Regions from separate parts of the Kribbella sp. NPDC051586 genome, predicted to be linked through region 2. Evidence: riboswitches for the same ligand, from Rfam matches in the RefSeq annotation. Region 2 holds a riboswitch; each other region holds the start of a gene.
The links. A riboswitch is a leader RNA that binds a small molecule or an ion and turns the genes downstream of it on or off. The one in region 2 is predicted to bind thiamine pyrophosphate.
Positions count from the first base shown of each region.

Region 1: it holds a riboswitch for thiamine pyrophosphate, as region 2 does, so the genes downstream of both, ACIA58_RS07595 (purine-cytosine permease family protein) here and thiS (sulfur carrier protein ThiS) in region 2, are expected to answer to the same signal.
Region 3: it holds a riboswitch for thiamine pyrophosphate, as region 2 does, so the genes downstream of both, thiC (phosphomethylpyrimidine synthase ThiC) here and thiS (sulfur carrier protein ThiS) in region 2, are expected to answer to the same signal.

Region 1 covers NZ_JBITDF010000001.1:1,529,915-1,535,555, forward strand. Annotated here, with positions in the region: gene ACIA58_RS07570 (GTP pyrophosphokinase family protein) at 1-241, opposite strand, end outside; gene ACIA58_RS07575 (ATP-binding protein) at 391-1,584, shown strand; gene ACIA58_RS07580 (DUF3152 domain-containing protein) at 1,733-2,476, shown strand; gene ACIA58_RS07585 (hypothetical protein) at 2,508-3,338, shown strand; gene ACIA58_RS07590 (alpha/beta fold hydrolase) at 3,335-3,997, shown strand; TPP riboswitch at 4,016-4,132, shown strand; gene ACIA58_RS07595 (purine-cytosine permease family protein) at 4,128-5,453, shown strand; gene ACIA58_RS07600 (anti-sigma factor family protein) at 5,522-5,641, opposite strand, start outside.
Region 2 covers NZ_JBITDF010000004.1:1,353,041-1,358,681, reverse strand. Annotated here, with positions in the region: gene ACIA58_RS33335 (RidA family protein) at 1-338, opposite strand, end outside; gene ACIA58_RS33330 (DUF6807 family protein) at 399-2,261, shown strand; gene ACIA58_RS33325 (thiazole synthase) at 2,236-3,009, opposite strand; gene thiS (sulfur carrier protein ThiS) at 3,011-3,214, opposite strand; TPP riboswitch at 3,207-3,318, opposite strand; gene ACIA58_RS33315 (LacI family DNA-binding transcriptional regulator) at 3,400-4,374, shown strand; gene ACIA58_RS33310 (glycosyl hydrolase) at 4,371-5,641, opposite strand, start outside.
Region 3 covers NZ_JBITDF010000004.1:1,217,752-1,223,392, reverse strand. Annotated here, with positions in the region: gene ACIA58_RS32735 (hypothetical protein) at 1-198, shown strand, start outside; gene ACIA58_RS32730 (hypothetical protein) at 247-771, opposite strand; gene ACIA58_RS32725 (lysophospholipid acyltransferase family protein) at 951-1,697, opposite strand; TPP riboswitch at 1,750-1,882, shown strand; gene thiC (phosphomethylpyrimidine synthase ThiC) at 1,874-3,496, shown strand; gene ACIA58_RS32715 (transposase) at 3,691-4,290, shown strand; gene ACIA58_RS32710 (hypothetical protein) at 4,287-4,841, shown strand; gene ACIA58_RS32705 (RDD family protein) at 4,845-5,402, opposite strand; gene ACIA58_RS32700 (RDD family protein) at 5,502-5,641, opposite strand, start outside.

The DNA of each region.
Region 1 (5,641 bases), on a different contig from region 2:
TGATCTGGTTCAGCGGGTCGTCGTACTTCGGACGGCCCGGATCGTCCGGGTGCGACTTCGACGCCTTCGCGAGGAACGACTCCGGCTCCTTGGCGCGCGCGGTCGCGGTCAGGTAGTTGATGCCCTCTTCTTCACCGATCAGCTCGTTGATCAGCGCCTCGAGCTTGCGGGCGCCACCGACGTACTGCTGGTGCACCCGCTCGTACAACGTCCCCGCCTGGCGAGCCCACTCCACCTGCATGCCGGAACGATAGTGCTCTTCGGGTCGCTCGTGGTGTCTATCGTTTTCTAGTCATTTTGCTAGAAAGCTGTAGAGACCTGTCACGACACGCTCTCGCCGTTGATTGGTCAATCTACGGAAAACGCTATACGGGCTCATACAGTGAAAGCATGGATCCGATCCGGAATCCCTATGCGCCCGGCGCCGGTCAGCGGCCGCCTGAGCTGGCCGGACGCGACATCGAGGTGCGGCAGTTCGAGGTGGTCCTCGAGCGGGTCGCGGCAGGCAGACCGGAGCGGAGCCTGGTGCTCAGCGGACTCCGGGGCGTGGGCAAGACGGTGCTGCTCAACACGCTGCGTTCCCAGGCGATCAAGCGGGCCTGGGGCACCGGGAAGATCGAGGCGAGGCCGGAGCAGAGCATCCGGCTGCCGATCGCGCAGGCCCTGCACACCGCGATGCGGGAGCTGGGGCATCGGCATCGCGACGATGAGCGGGTCGACCAGTTCAGCGCCGTACTCAAGGCTTTCGCGCTGCGGACCGGGGCCGAGGACCGCAAGGGCATCCGGTGGCATCCGCCGGTGGACGTGGCCGCGGCGAAGGGGCGCGCCGACTCCGGCGACCTGGAGATGGACCTGATCGAGCTGTTCACCGACGCTGCCGATCTGGCCGGTGACCTGTCGGTCGGGGTCGGGCTGTTCATCGACGAGATGCAGGACATCAGTGCGGACGACCTGTCCGCGCTGTGCGCCGCATGTCACGAGATCTCGCAGCAGAGCGCGCCGCTGGTGGTCGTCGGCGCCGGACTGCCGCACCTGCCCGCCGTACTGTCAGCCAGCAAGTCGTACTCCGAGCGGCTCTTCCGGTATGTCCGCGTCGACCGGCTCGCGCGTGACGCGTGCGACCGGGCGCTGATGGTGCCGGCGGAGAGCGAAGGCGTGCAGTACGACGAGGAGGCGCTGGACGAGCTGTACGCACAGACCGACGGCTACCCGTACTTCGTGCAGGCCTTCGCGCACTCCACCTGGGACCATGCGCCGACGTCTCCCATCACCATCAAAGACGTTGCCGTAGCCGCCCCCGAGGCCTCTGCGGAACTCACCGTCGGGTTCTTCGGCTCCCGCTACGAGCGGGCCACCCCGGCCGAACGCGAGTACATGCGCGCCATGGCCGAGCTGGGCATCGGCGTCGACGACGGCTCCGTCCCCACCGCCGAGGTAGCCAGCACCCTCAACCGCAAACCCCAGTCCCTCTCCCCAGCCCGAGACGGCCTGATCAAAAAAGGCCTCGTCTTCTCCGCCGAACGAGGCACCGTAGCCTTCACCGTCCCCCACTTCGGAAAATTCCTCCGCACCCGCACGGCTTAACGGAACTGGGGTTTCGTGAGGTGGCAGGTACTGGATAGGGTCGATTGTCATGACCACCCGGCGGAGCGGCCAGCGTGTGGGGACGCGTGGGCGGCACAGTCGGCGGAAGTCCTATCGAGGGCAGTGGTTTGCGGTTACTGCGCTGGCCGTGTTGGGGACTGTGGTGGTGGCGCATCCGGATGTCGCGCATCGGGCCAGCCTGGCGGCTGAGGTGGTTGCGGGGGCCGGCGAAACGGTGAGTGCGGAGCCGTCCGTGGAGACGCCTGTGCCGAAGCCGGTGACTACTCCGACGCAGAAGTTCACCACTCCGTTGCGGCCGGCACCGACCTTGACGCGGAAGCCGAAGGGGGCCAAGCCCAACGTCCTGGTGTCGACCGGGAAGCTTTCGGTGGTGCCGGGGTTCAACAAGGCGAGCGGGGTGCGCGACAAGCTGACGTACCGCGTGGAGATCGAGCAAGGGCTGTCGGTCAATGGCGCCGCCGTCGCCGCGGCGATCCACAAGACGCTGACAGACCCGCGTGGTTGGCAGGCGCTGCATCCGGTGAGTTTCGAGCGGACCGACAAGGTCGACGCCGATCTCCGGATCATCCTCGCGACGCCGGCGCTCACCGACAAACTCTGCCTGCCGCTCGACACCGGCGGTGAGGTGTCCTGCCGCGTCGACGACCGCGTGGTGCTCAACGCGAAGCGCTGGATGTACGGGATCCCGTCGTACGGCGGGAACGTCGAGCTGTACCGCAGCTACCTGGTCAACCACGAGGTCGGCCACGCGCTCGGGCACGGCCACTCGACCTGCACCAAGCCGAAGACCCCCGCGCCGGTGATGATGCAGCAGACCAAGGGCCTGGCAGGCTGTCTACCGAACGCCTGGCCGACGATCAAGGCCACCTGAGAAACTAGGTACGACGGGAAGGAGCACAGCGATGTCGTCACAGGACTTCCCGACGTACGGCCGGGGCGAGCAGCCCGATCAGCCCGAGCACCAGCAGGCCCAGGAGCAGGACCACCACTACGCCCCGCCCACGCCGTACGGCGGTGGCACCTACGGCGTCGGCCCCGGCACTCCGCCGGCCGAAGGCCCCTACGCCCAGCCGCAGCCCTACGGCACCACCCCGGGTCAGTACGGCGGCCCGCCGCCCCAGAGCGCGCACCACCCTCAGCCGCCCACATACCGTCCCGGTCACCCGTACGGCGCTCCGGCGAGCCCCGAGCCGCACGAGCTCCCTGTGTACGGACGGGAGCAGCCGCGCGACCCCCGCGCTGCCCGGGTCGTCGGCCTGGCCACCGTGGTCGCCGGGTTCTACGGACTGCTCGTCATCTCCGTCCAGCGGGTCTCGCTGCGCGACATCTCGCAGGCGCCGGGCTCCCCGCTCAACCACCCGCTCCGCACCGACGTGATCGACGCGATCGGCCAGTTGCTGCTCGTGGTCGTCGGCGCCGCTGCGCTGTTCATGTGGCTCCGCGACGTTCTCGCGCGCCGCAAGGCTGGTCGCCGGCCCGAGCCGACCGAGCTGGTCGGTCTGCTCTTCGTCGCGGTGTCCGCGGTGCCGATCCTCATCTGGCTGATCATGGTGCTGTCCACCGGCCTGGGCTCCATCGACGACTCGGTCCACCGGCTGCCCACGGCGTACGGCTGGGGCGGCGCCGGGCTGCTGATCCTCGCCGTCGGCCTGTTCCTCGGGTACCGCGAACTGAAGCCCGACGTACCGAACCCGGTCGTCCAGGGTCCACCGGCCAAGGCACCGTGGGAGTGAGCGCACCTGTCGTCCTGGTGCCCGGCCTGGGCCTCGGCCCCGAGTCGTACGCCCGGACCGTCGAGCACCTTGTCACCTCGTACCACGTGGTCACTCTTCCCGGGTACGGCGAACCGGCCGGTGCCCGCGAGGACCTGCACCCGACGGCGCTCGCGGTCGCCCTCGCCGGGAAGATCCGCGAGCGCTCCGTCCTCGTCGGCCACTCGGCCAGCTGCCAGATCATCGTCGAGCTCGCGGTCCGGTACCCCGAGCTGACCCACGCTCTGGTCCTGGCCGCTCCGTCCGGCGACGTCCGGATGTCGAGCTGGGTCGATCGAGCGGTCCGCCTCTTCGGCTCCGCCATCCCGGACGCGCCGAAGCTGGTCCGCACAGTCACCCCGCAGTACGCGCGTACGACCCTGCCGACCATCGCCCGGGCGGGAGAGGCCTCCCGCCACCACGACCTGGCCGGTGTCATCACCCGGGTCAAGGCGCCGGTGCTGATCGTCCGCGGCAAGCATGACCTGCTCGCGACGGCGGAGTGGGTCGAGCGTCTCGCCGAGCTCAGCCACGGGGAAGCCCGGACGCTCGACACCGGCGCTCACATGCCGGTCGTCACCAACGGCCCGGAGCTGGCCGCTCTCATAGAACGGGCAGCGGCCCTCCCCGAAACCAGCTGACGCGTTAGACTCCGAGGCACAAACCTATGCGGGAGCTCGCACCGAGACGCGCGGGCTGAGAGGGCGACAGCAGGGTCGCCGACCGCCTGAACCTGACCGGGTAATGCCGGCGTAGGGATTGGGGTCACTCATGACCGATACCGCTGTTCGTCCTGCCAGCTCGACCGAGGCACCGCTCGTCCTCACCACGGACGCGCCGCGGACGCTCGGCTTCTTCGACCAGTTCACGCTCTGGGGCAACTTCGGCATCTCGCTGTTCGGCCCGGTGACCGGTGCGCTCGTGGCGGCGTACACGGGCTCGCTGTGGCAGGGGCTGCTCGCGGTCGTCGTCGGCTGCGGGATCGGGGCGCTCGTGCTGGGTGGTGCGGCCGTGTTCGGCTCGCACACCGGGGCGCCGGCGATGGCGAGTCTGCGCGGCCTCTTCGGCCGTCGCGGCTCGATCGCGCCAACCGTGCTGAACATCGCGCAGAACGTCGGCTGGGCCACGATGGAGATCATCGTGATCTCGCAGGCCGCTGTCGCGGTGACGAGTGAGCGCTGGCGCTGGCTGTTCGTCGTACTGGCCGGGATCATCGCGACGACGATGGCGGTCCGTCCGCTGGGCAGCGTGAAGATCCTGCGGAAGTTCATGGTCTGGCTGGTGCTGATCGCGTCGGTCTACCTGTTCGTGCAGGTGCTCAGCAAGCCGGTGCATGCACTGCCGCAGGACAGCGTCTTCGGCTTCTGGCCAGCTGTCGACCTCGCCGCCGCCGGTGTCGTGTCGTTCGCGCCGCTGGCTGCCGACTACACGCGGCACTCGCGCACCAACAAGGCTGCGTTCGCGGGGTCCGCGCTCGGCTACGGCCTGGCAGCGATCGGGTACTACGCCCTCGGCGTCGTGGCAGTGGCGACCTTGCAGACCAACAGCGACGACGTGATCACGGCACTGGTCACCCTGCCCGCCGGCGCGATAGCGCTGTTCGTACTGCTGGTCGACGAGGTCGACGAGGCGTACGCGAACGTCTACTCGACCACGATGGCCGCGCACAACCTGATCGGCCACATCGACCGGCGGTGGATCTCGGTCGCGATCGGCGTCATCGCCACCGGCATCGCGCTGGTGGTTGACCTGGGCAACTACACGCAGTTCCTGTACCTGATCGGCTCGGTCTTCATCCCGTTGTTCGCGGTCGCGATCGCGGACTTCTTCGTGGTCAGCAAGATGAACTGGGACGTCTCCGGTACGGCGAAGTTCCGCTGGCAACCGACGCTCGCCTGGCTGATCGGATTCGTCGCGTACCAGTTGGTCAACCCCGGCACAGTCTCCGGCTGGTCGCCGTTCTGGACCAAGCTGCAGCAGGCGATCTTCGACCACCAGGCCGTCCCCGGCTGGCTCGGCGCGACGTACACGTCGATCGTCATCTCGATGCTGGCCGCGGTTCTGCTCGGCCGGATCGGTCGTCGGCAGGCTGCCTGAGCAGCACGAACAGACTGGTGAAGTGGACTTCCGGCATACCAGGTCAGTGCCGGCAAGCCCGCCCGGCGTTACAGCTCCCTCGGGAACGCGCGGAACGCCTCCAGCAGGCGGTCGCGGGTCTCGGCGCTGAGCTTCTCGGGCTCGACCTGTCCGGCCTCGGCGATGGTACGGCGCAGTTGCTCGACGTA
Region 2 (5,641 bases):
AGGGCGGCTACCTGCACCGCGGAGGCGGCCGGCTTGGTGCCGGGGATGTATCGGTCCCGGACCGCGCGGATGGCCGGCAGGTGCGTCATGTCGGTGACGAAGATGGTCATCTTCGCGATGTCCTCGAAGGTCGCGCCGGCGGCGGCCAGGCAGCGCTCCAGGTTTGCGAACACCTGCTCGGCCTGGGCGCCGGGATCGCCGACGCCGACGAGCTTGCCGTCGGGGTCCAGGGCGACCTGCCCGGCGATCGCCACCCACTGCCCGTGACCGGTCACGACGTGGCTGTAACCGTTGCCCGGGGCAACTCCTACCGCGCGCGGATACTCGAGATTGCTCATCCCCCAGATATACCCGGGCAGGGGTTGAGAAACCGGTTTCCGTCGAGAGAGGATACGCAGGTGGGCCGGACACCGAAGGACTCGATCACGATCGCCGACGTCGCGCGGTTGGCCGAGGTGTCGCGGGCGACCGTGTCCCGGGTGATGAACGGCCGGCTCAGTGTCGCACCCGAGATCGTCGCCCGGGTGCGCGCGGCGGCCGACCGGCTCAACTACCGGCCCAGTGACCTCGCCCGCAGCCTGTCCCTCGGCCGGACGAACATGGTCGCGCTGGTCGTCCCCGACCTGGGCAATCCGCTGTTCCAGCAGATCCTCCGTGGCATCACGAACGCGTCCGCCGCGGCCGGCTACCGGGTGCTCGTCGCCGAGACCGACGAGGACCCGACCGCCGAGGCCGAGATCGCGATCGAGGCGCGGCGGCGGTGCGACGCGCTGATCATGGTCTCGCCGCGGATGGACGAGGAGCGGCTGCTCGAGCTGTTGCCGCAGGTGCAACCGGTCATCCTCGTCAACCGGCAAGGTCCGGAAGAGGTCTCGTCGGTGGTGGTCGACTACGGCCGCGCCGTGCGGATCGTGGTCGATCACCTGGTGGGGCTCGGCCATCGGCGGCTCGCGTTCCTGTCGGGCCCGGCGGCGAGCGCGTCGAACATGCTCCGGGTGCGGGCGCTCGAGGTCGCCGAGCGGGAGATCCCGGGGCTGGACCTTGTCCGGCTCGAGTGCGGGCGGTCGATCGAGGACGGGTACGCCGCGGTGGAACGGGTGCTCGAGTCGCATGTGACCGCGGTGGTCGCGTTCAACGATCTGGTCGCGTTCGGTTTGCTGGCCAGGCTGAACGAGGTCGGCGTCGCCGTGCCGGCTGATCTGTCGGTGACGGGGATGGACGACATCGGGCTCGCGCGGTTCGCCGTACCGTCGCTGACGACCGTGCGGGTGCCGCAGAAGGATCTCGGGGAGCTGGCGTGGCGGCGGCTGCACGCGTCGATCGCCGCACCGAACGGCGGCGCGGACGCCGTACCTGAGCTGCGCTTGGCGGTGCGTGCGAGCACCGGGCCGGTGCGGCAGGAGCCGCGGTTGCAGGGCGGTGCGTCGGCCGGTCGGGTCGCGTGGCAGCAACAGGGCGACATCTTTGCGCTCGGGAGTGACTCGGGACTGCTGGCGCGGTACGAGTTCGGCCGACGGATGCCGCAAGTACATGCGCCGCGGCCGTACCTGCATCCGGTCCGGACGCTCGGCGGGCATCCGTTGACCGAGGTGAGCCCGGTCGACCACCGGCATCACTACGGCGTCTCGCTCGCGGTACCGATGGTCAACGGCACCTCGCATTGGGGCGGCCGGACGTACGTCCGCGACCAAGGACCCACCCTGCTGACGAACCACGGCCAGCAGCGCAGCCGCGGAGTCACCGCCAACGAGCACGAGCTGGTCGACGACCTCACCTGGTACGACGAACAAGGGCGACCCCAGCTCGTCGAACGCCGTCGTCTCGTCGGAGAGCAGGCTGTCGGCGGCTGGCGACTCGATTGGCAGAGCGTCCTGACCGCCCGCTATGGATCGGTGCAGATCGAGAACCCGACCACTGCCGGTCGTGAAGGCGCCGCGTACGGCGGGATCTTCTGGCGCTTGCCTGTGGCCGCGACGACGGTGCTCTCAGCTGATGGTGAAGGCCTCGACGCCGCGTTCGGCTCGACGAGTCCGTGGCTGGCCTTCGTCCAGGGCGACGTGACGCTGTTGCTGGTGCAGCCCGATGACGTGCGGCGATGGTTCCTTCGCGTCGACTCGTACGTCGGCGCCTGCCCAGCTCTCGCGTGGGACAGCCCGCTCACCTTGCAGCCCAATCAGGAGCTGGCCGTGTCGCTCAGCGCACTCCTGCTCGATCGGCCGGTGGACCTTGACGAGGCTAAGACGTTGGCAGGCCAGTTGTAGGCGACGACGCCAGCGCCGACTGCCAGCGCCGGGGGACCCGGCCGGCGAGGCGTGCGGCCCGGCCCGCCGAGACGGCGTCGCGCATCGCGGCGGCCATCAGCGCAGGCTTCTCGGCGCGCGTGACCGGGGTCGCGAGCATCACCGCGTCACAGCCGAGCTCCATCGCCAGCGCGGCGTCGCTCGCCGTACCGATGCCGGCGTCGACGATGACCGGTACGGCGGCCGCTTCCGCGATCAGCGCGATGTTGTGCGGGTTGCGGATCCCGAGCGCGGAACCGATTGGTGCGGCCAACGGCATGACGGCCGCACAACCTGCCTGCTCGAGCCTGCGGGCCAGGATCGGGTCGTCGTTCGTGTACGGCAGCACGGTGAAACCGTCGGCCACCAGCGCTTCCACGGCGTCGAGCAGCTCGAACGGGTCGGGCAGCAGCAGGTGGTCGTCGGCGACGACCTCGACCTTGATCAGGTCGGTCTCCAGCGCCTCCCGCGCCAGCTTCGCGGTCAGCACCGCCTCGGCGGCGGTGTGGCAACCGGCCGTGTTCGGCAGTACGGCGATGTTGTGCTTCTTGAGCACGTCGAGCACCGAGCCCTCGTGCCCTGTGCCGAGGCGGCGCATCGCGACCGTGGTCAACTGGGTGCCGGAGGCAATCAACGCCTCCTCCATCACTTCCAGGTTGGCCGAACCGCCGGTCCCCATGATGAGCCGGGACGTGTACGTGCGCCCGCCGAGCTCCAGTGGATCGTCCATCTCAGCCTCCCTGGGTTGCGCTGACGATCTCGACCCGGTCACCGGGCTGCACGGTGGTCTGCGCCCACTCGGCCTTGGTCAGCACGCTCTGATTCACCGCGACCGCGATACCCGTGGTGCGATCGGAGTACTCCGTGATCAACTCGGCCACGGACCTGCCGGCCGGCACGTCAACCGCCGTACCGTTCACCCAGACGGATTCCATCGCGCTTCCTCCCTACGCCGGAATTACCCGATTCAGGTTCAGCGGTCGGTGACGGGTCAGTCACCCTCTCAGCCCACTCACTGCGAGCTCCCGCGGACCTCTCGACTATAGCGCCCGGCCAGCTATCGTGACCAAAGGTGTCCGGGGAGGGGAGCGTCTTGGCCAAGCGCGTCGGGATTTCGGACGTGGCTGCTCGGGCCGGGGTCAGTCCGACGACGGTTTCGCATGTGGTGTCGGGGCGGCGCCATGTGTCGGAGGTGACGCGGGCGCGGGTGCGGTCGGTGATGGACGAGCTCGGCTGGGAGCCGAACCAGCTCGCGCGCAGCCTGCGGACGCAGCGGACCCAGACGATCGCGCTGATCGTGCCGGACATCACCAACCCGTTCTACCCGTCGGTCGCGCGCGGGCTGCTCGACGTGGTCACCGAGCCCGGGTACCAGGTGCTGATCGGCAACACCGACGGATCACCTGCGGCTGAGCGTGATCTGGTCGCGCGGATGGTGACTCGCAGCGTCGACGCGATCGTGTTCGCGGGCTACTACAGCAAGGCGAGCGACGTCACGGCCGCCGTCGACGCCGGGATCCCGGTAGCGCTGATGGGCGGGCGGAGGGCCTCGGCCGGGATCGACGTACTGACCTCCGACGACCTGGCGGCGGGCGAGATCGCGACGCGGTACTTGATAGGTCGCGGCTATCACCGGATCGGCTTCATCACCGGCGCCTCCGGGGACGGGCCGCCAGCCGATCGCGTGAGGGGCTACCGCCGTGCGCTCACCTCGGCCGGACTGCGTTTCAACAGCCGGCTGATCGTCCGTGAGGAGTTCTCCCGCGCCGGCGGTACTGCGGGTCTGCAAAAGCTGCTCGAGCTACGCAAACCACCCCGGGCAGTGCTGTGTACGAACGACATGGTCGCGATCGGCGCACTGGACGTCGCGCGGGAACGCGGCCTCCACGTGCCCGACGACCTCGCCGTGATGGGGTTCGACGACATCGACGCCGCAGCACTCATCTCGCCGTCGTTGACCACGATCGCGGGCGATCCGCGCGAGCAGGGTCGCGCGGTCGGCCGGGTCCTGCTGGGCAGGCTGGCGGGGACGGCCGCCGGCCTGCCGCAGCGCATTCTGTTCGCGCCTTCCGTGGTGCCGCGGGAATCCGCCTAGGGCGCGGTGACCGACGTCACAGTCGAGCCCGAGATGTACGTCGGCCACACGCCGACCGTCACCGTGATCTGGCCGCTCGCGTTCGGTGTCAGCGTGCTGGTCAGGCCGTAGAGGCTCGTGACCTGGACGGGGCCGGTCGCGTTGACTGTCACCGTCGTGTTCGATCCGGATGCGGCCCAGATCGCGCGGAACGGCGTACCGTCGTTCGCCCCGTACACCTGGTCGATCAGGCCGTTGCCCGGGTTCTCCTTGCCGAGGAACGTCGCGCCGCGGAGCTGACGAGCAGCGGTGGCATAAGCGACGTACGACGGTTTGGGGGTGTACTTGCCGAGCGCGTCGGCCTCGTTGTGCACCAGGCCGAAGTTGCTCTCCGAGGCGGCCGGGTCGATGCCGTCGTTCTTGAAGTCGTACATGTAGAACCGGTCGACGTCGTGGCCGGGGACATTGAGCATCTCGCGGGCCGTGTACATCGCCTGCGTGGGCTCGTCGACCGGGACCGCGCTGCCCGAGCCGGTGTACCAGCCGGCCTCGGTGATCCAGATCGGCTTGTCCACGCCGCCGTTGTACTGCCGGATCGTCGCCCGGACCTGATCGATCGCCGTACCGAGGCTCTCCGGGGCGTGCAGGAAGTTGTACGGGTGGATCGACACCACGTCGAGGTACTTCAGCCCGCCCAGCTGGCAGAACGTCTGGAACCAGGCCTGCTGCGTCACGTCGGTGTCACCGCCGCCGACGACGGTGAGACCGGGACGGGTGGTCTTCAGCTTCGTGTACGTCGCCTTGAGCAGCGCGAAGTAGCTGTCGGGTGTCTTGTTGGCCGGACCGGCCGCGTTGACGTCCCACTCGTTCCACACCGCGAGGTTGTGGACCTGCGGGTACTGGGTCGCCAGCGCGCTGGCGTAGTTGGCGAACGCGGCCCGGCCCGCGTCGGTGTGCGGCGCGTTGAAGAGCTGATCGGGGCAGTCGTAGAGGCAGTTGCCGTAGTCCGCGACCATGAGCGGGTCGAGACCGTTCGACTGGTAGGACTGCAGGTAGGTGGTGACCTTGGCAGGGAACGCGTACGTGCCGGCCGTGGTCTCGGCGGCGGACCAGTACGCCTCATCTCTCGCCGTTCGAGCACCGGCCTGGCCTACCAGCGGGATCACATCGGGCGCCCACGAACCGGCGAAGTGCGTGCCAACTCCGTTGTACGTCGTGGGCGTGGTTGCCGCGACCGCGTCGACGTTGACCGAGGCCGTCGTACCGCCGCCGAGGATCAGGCTCTTGT
Region 3 (5,641 bases), 140 kb from region 2:
CTGGTCAGCCTGCTCTTCGGAGTCGGCCTGGCGGTGCTGTTCGCCCTTGGTGTGAGCGCGATGGCGCGGCGCGCGGTCGCGATCGACGAGAAGCGGCAGCCGTCCGTCGCGGACACCGGCGTGGCCGCGCTCTGCTTCGCGGCCTGCCTGGCCGCCGTGTTCTACGGGCTGTACCTGATCATCCCGCAGTTCCACTAGCGCTGAGAGGTACGACGGGCGGTCTGGCGGCTGCCCGTCGTACGGTCCTCAACGGTTCCAGCGGCGTACCGCTTTCGCCACGTCCTTGGCGCGGATCGAGCCGAGGTTGTACTCCCATGCGGCCAGCAGCCGGTCGCCCAGCACCTCGGCGTCGAGGTACGTCCGCGGCCGTACGGCGACCGCCCACGTCGCTGCGGCCGCGTGGCCCTGCTGGTGGAGCAGATGGTCCACCGTGGCCTGGATGCGGCCCGCCTGCTCGTCGCCGAGGCCGTCCGAGGCCCACTCCTGCACGATCCTCGGGTCGTCGGCCGTCATCCGGGCCAGGTAGGTCAGGGGACCGCGCCAGAAGCCCCTGCTGCCGATGCTGTCCAGCGTCTCCAGCGGGAACCAGCCGTTCTGGTTGCGCCGGCCGTTCACCGCGGACTCGATCTCACGGGCACGGTCCGTGCTCAACCCACGGGTCGCCCAGTCGACGAAGAACGCGCCGGCGTCCGGGATGTGCTCGGCCACGTGCGGTGCCGGAGTCATCGCCCCCGGGTCGAACAGATGCAGCTCTTCCGGTGAATCGAACAAAACCTTCCCCGCCCGCTCGTGTCCGCGGGCCTGTCGACGCCGGCCCGCCGCACAGGGACCCCCCAGGTTCCTGTTCCGTCAACGACAGCCTTCGTACCCTCGTTCCGCCCCGAGGGTCAAGGTCCTGTCCGCCTTACTGACACTGGGCTTACGGACGCAGGGCTTTACTGACACAGGCCTTACTCACGGCGGGCGGCGCGGCGGGCGAGCTCCTCGCGGTCCAGCCGCTCGGCTTCGGCCGGTGTCGGCGCGCTACCGCCGTACGCGGCCGGCAGCCACCAGGCGCCGGCAGGCTGCTCGGGATAGCCGCGGACGGTCTCGTCGAGCATCCCGGCCATCGTGGACCGCAGCTGTGCGGTCGCCTCGCTCGCGTCGTCGTCGCGCGTCACCGTGATCGGCGCACCGATGCTGATCGAGATCGGACGGTGCCGGGAGAAGTCCCGCGGATGATCCTTGGTCAGCATCCGCTGCGTGCCCCACAGGATCATCGGAATCACCGGTACGCCGGCCTCCGCCGCCATCCTGACCGTGCCGGACTTGAACTCCTTGAGCTCGAACGACCGGCTGATCGTCGCCTCCGGGAAGACGCCGACCACCTCGCCCGCGGCCAGGTGCTCCAGCGCCTGCTGGTACGACGCCGCACCCGCGTCCCGGTCGACCGGGATGTGGTGCATCCCGCGCATCAACGGACCGGAGTACCGGTTGCGGAACAGCACCTCCTTGGCCATGAAGCGGACCAGTCGCTTGCTCGGCAGAGCGCCGTACCCGCCGAGGATGAAGTCCACGTAGCTGATGTGGTTGAGGGCGATCAGCGCACCGCCGGTCCGGGGGACATTCTCCGCCCCGGTGATGCGGAGCTTCAGGTCCAGCACCTTGAACGCGGTCCGCGCGAAGGCGATGACGGGCGGGTACACGAGGTCTCGCATCCCTAGACGCTACAGGGCTCGTACCAACCATGGCCTATGGTTGGCGGTGACAACTTGAGATCGCGGGAGCTCGCACCGTAGTGGGCTGAGAGGGCGGCTGGATCCAGGAATCGCACCTGGCCGGCGCCGCCGACCGCCGAACCTGTCCGGGTAATTCCGGCGTAGGGAGCACCAGCATGGTGAATGTCAGCACGATCCGTCCGGCCGTCACCACGGGCCCGATCTCCGGATCGGAGAAGATCTATCGCGGCGAGCTCGGCGTACCAACTCGTCGCGTCCACCTCACCAACGGCGAGCACTTCGACCTGTACGACACCTCCGGTCCGTACACCGACGCGTCGGCAGGGATCGACGTACAGGCCGGTCTGCCCGCGTTGCGGCGGGACTGGATCGCCGGGCGCCCGGGACTGACCCAGCTCGGGCATGCGCGGGCCGGGACGATCACCGAGGAGATGAGGTACGTCGCTGTTCGGGAGGGACTCGATCCGGAGTTCGTCCGGGCCGAGGTGGCTCGCGGGCGCGCGGTGATCCCCGCGAACCGGCGGCACCCCGAGAGCGAGCCGATGATCATCGGCAAGAAGTTCCTGGTGAAGGTGAACGCGAACATCGGCAACTCCGCCGTCAGCAGCTCGGTCGAGGAAGAGGTCGAGAAGCTGGTCTGGGCGACCCGTTGGGGCGCGGACACGGTGATGGACCTGTCCACCGGGAAGAACATCCACGAGACGCGGGAGTGGATCCTGCGGAACTCACCCGTGCCGATCGGGACGGTGCCGCTGTACCAGGCGCTGGAGAAGGTGAAGGGCGATCCGGCCGAGCTGTCGTGGGAGGTGTACCGCGACACGGTGATCGAGCAGTGCGAGCAGGGTGTGGACTACATGACCGTGCACGCCGGCGTGCTGCTGCGGTACGTGCCGCTGACCGCGCGGCGGATCACCGGGATCGTGTCGCGGGGCGGCTCGATCATGGCGGCCTGGTGCCTGGCGCACCACCAGGAGTCCTTCCTGTACACGCATTTCGCCGAGCTCTGCGAGATCCTTCGCGCGTACGACGTGACGTTCTCGCTGGGCGACGGACTCCGGCCGGGGTGTATCGCGGACGCGAACGACGAGGCCCAGTTCGCCGAGCTGCGGACGCTGGGGGAGCTGACCCGGATCGCGTGGGAACACGACGTCCAGGTGATGATCGAGGGCCCGGGCCACGTGCCGATGAACAAGATCGCGGAGAACGTACAGCTCGAGGAAGAGCTGTGCGGGGAGGCGCCTTTCTACACATTGGGGCCGTTGGCAACCGATGTGGCGCCGGCGTACGACCACATCACGTCGGCGATCGGCGCCGCGCAGATCGGCTGGCTGGGTACGGCGATGCTCTGCTACGTCACGCCCAAGGAACACCTCGGGCTGCCGGATCGTGACGACGTGAAGACGGGCGTGATCACGTACAAGATCGCTGCCCACGCGGCGGATCTGGCCAAGGGGCATCCGGGTGCGCAGGCCTGGGACGACACGTTGTCCAAGGCAAGGTTCGAGTTCCGCTGGGAGGATCAGTTCAACCTCTCGCTGGATCCGGACACGGCCCGGTCCTTCCACGACGAGACGCTGCCGGCCGAGCCCGCGAAGACCGCGCACTTCTGCTCGATGTGCGGGCCGAAGTTCTGCTCGATGCGGATCACCGCCGACATCCGCGCGTACGCCGAGGAGCACGGCCTCGACTCCGCCGAGGCCATCGAGGCCGGTCTGACCGAGATGTCGGAGACCTTCCGCTCCCACGACGGCAAGCTGTATCTGCCGCTCGCCGACTGAGGTCGTCGCTGACGCACCGTGAGTTCGCGACTGGCGTAGAACCGCCGAGCCGCCCGAATCCAGCGGAGAATGGAGGAATCGGCGGCCGGCGGGCTGGTCACCCGGAGTGATCGGCTGAAGCGATTCAGGTTTTGTCCTTCACTCTACGTGAATAAGACTGTAGCCTTAAGCCGTTCAGAAGGAGGTGCAGGGCGATGGTCTTCGTTCTCACGGTAGATCAGCGTGGCAGCCGAAGCACGAGCGATCTCGTACCCGAGCTGCTGAACTCCCTGAACCGCCGGCCGCGACGGACCGGCTTGCTGCGGAAGTTCGAGCGGACCGCCGGCGACGAGGTGCAGGGCGTGCTCGCCGAGGCCCGGCCGACCGTCGACGTGATCGTCGAGCTGCTCCGCGCCGACTCCTGGTACGTCGGCCTCGGCATCGGCGAGGTCGCCCAGCCATTGCCCCGCAGCACCCGGGCCGGCAGCGGCGACGCCTTCGTGTTCGCCCGGGAGGCGGTGACGCGGGCCAAGTCGAGCCCGCATCATGTGAACGTGGTCGGCGCGGATTCGCGGATCGCGGAGCAGGTGGAGACGGTGCTGTGGCTGATGGCGTCGGTACTGCGGCGCCGCAGCGAGCGTGGCTGGGCGGTGGCGGACCTGTTGGCCGAAGGACTCACCAGGCGGGAGATCGGCGTGAAACTGGGGATCAGCCAGTCGGCGGTGACGCAACGCGCGCAGGCGGCGGGATTCGCCGAGGAACAGCGCGGACGGGTGCTGGCCGCGGACCTCCTCGCCCCCGAGGTCGCTGCGTGACGGCGCTGATCCTGTCGTTGACCGCTGCCGGGCTCGTCCTCGCCGTGCTCGCCTGGGTGCCCAGGTCCGGCTCCAACTTCGAGATCGCGATCAGCGGCGTGATGCTGGCCTGTCTTGCCGCCGTCGGTGTTCTGCTTCTTGCGGGCCACGGAGTGGCAGATTGGGCCGAGCGCTGGTGGAACGTGCTGCTCCTGCTGGCAGGAGGCTTGGCGGTGACCGGTGGCGGGCCGCTGACGACCTCCGTGCTGGCGCTGGTCGACCGGAACAACACCCGGGCCCAGTCGACCCAGAAGGCCGGTGAGGTACTGCGCGGCGGCGCGCTGATCGGATCGCTCGAGCGGGCCGCGATCTACGCGTCACTGGTGTCCGGCTGGCCGGAAGGCATCGCAGTCGTGCTGGCGATCAAAGGCCTGGCCCGGTACCCCGAGCTCCGCAGCCCCGACCAGCCCGCCTCGGTCACCCCGCAGGCCGTCGCCGAGCGCTTCATCATCGGCACCTTCACCAGCGTCCTGTGGGCAGTCACCTGCGCGGGCCTCTTACGCTCCCACTGACGTTCAACTCTTGATGACGATGTCGCTGACGACCTTGTCGTGCCAGGTCTGTTGCTTGTCGTCCCAGAGTGGCCAGAGGACGTTCAGGACGCAGAGCTGATTGAAGATCTGGGCGCAGACCTCGCGACCGAGGTTCTTGCCCATGCCGATCAGCTGGCCGGTGTGCGCGTCCACGATCCGCAGTCCGGCCACCTTCTTGCCGAACGACTGGCCGGTGCGGCCCTGCTGGACGATGCGATTCCACACCCAGATGCCGAACGCCACCACGAACCCGCCGATCATCGCGATCCCGCCGCCGGCGCCCAGCTCTTCCTTGTTGCCGTCGATGACCAGTGCGGCCAGCACGCCCGCGATTGCGGGGATCGCCATGATCAGCGAGTCGAGCAGCGATGCTCCGACCCGGCTCGGCCAGTCCGCCAGCCGTCCGGGCGGTGCGTACCCGTACCCGTACCCGCCGCCCGGATTGCCTTGCCCGTAAGGGTTGTAGCCCTGCGGTGGGAACTGGGCCGGCCGGCCAGGGGGATATTGACCGCCGTACGGTCCGGATCCAGGGGTGCTCACGAGGGGTCCTCTCTGGTTGCCTGACACGAGTATCGCGGACACCGGCGGAACGACGAACGCCGCGGCCCGATCGGGCCACGGCGTCCGGAGGTCGTCAGGTCAGAGCTTGATGACGTAGGTGTTGTTGATCTTGTCGGCGAAGGTCTGCCGCTTCTCGTCCCACAACGGCCACAGGTAGCCGAGGTAGCAGGACAGGCCGTCGAGGATGTGGGTGAGCTGGCGGAGGAACGTCCTGCCCA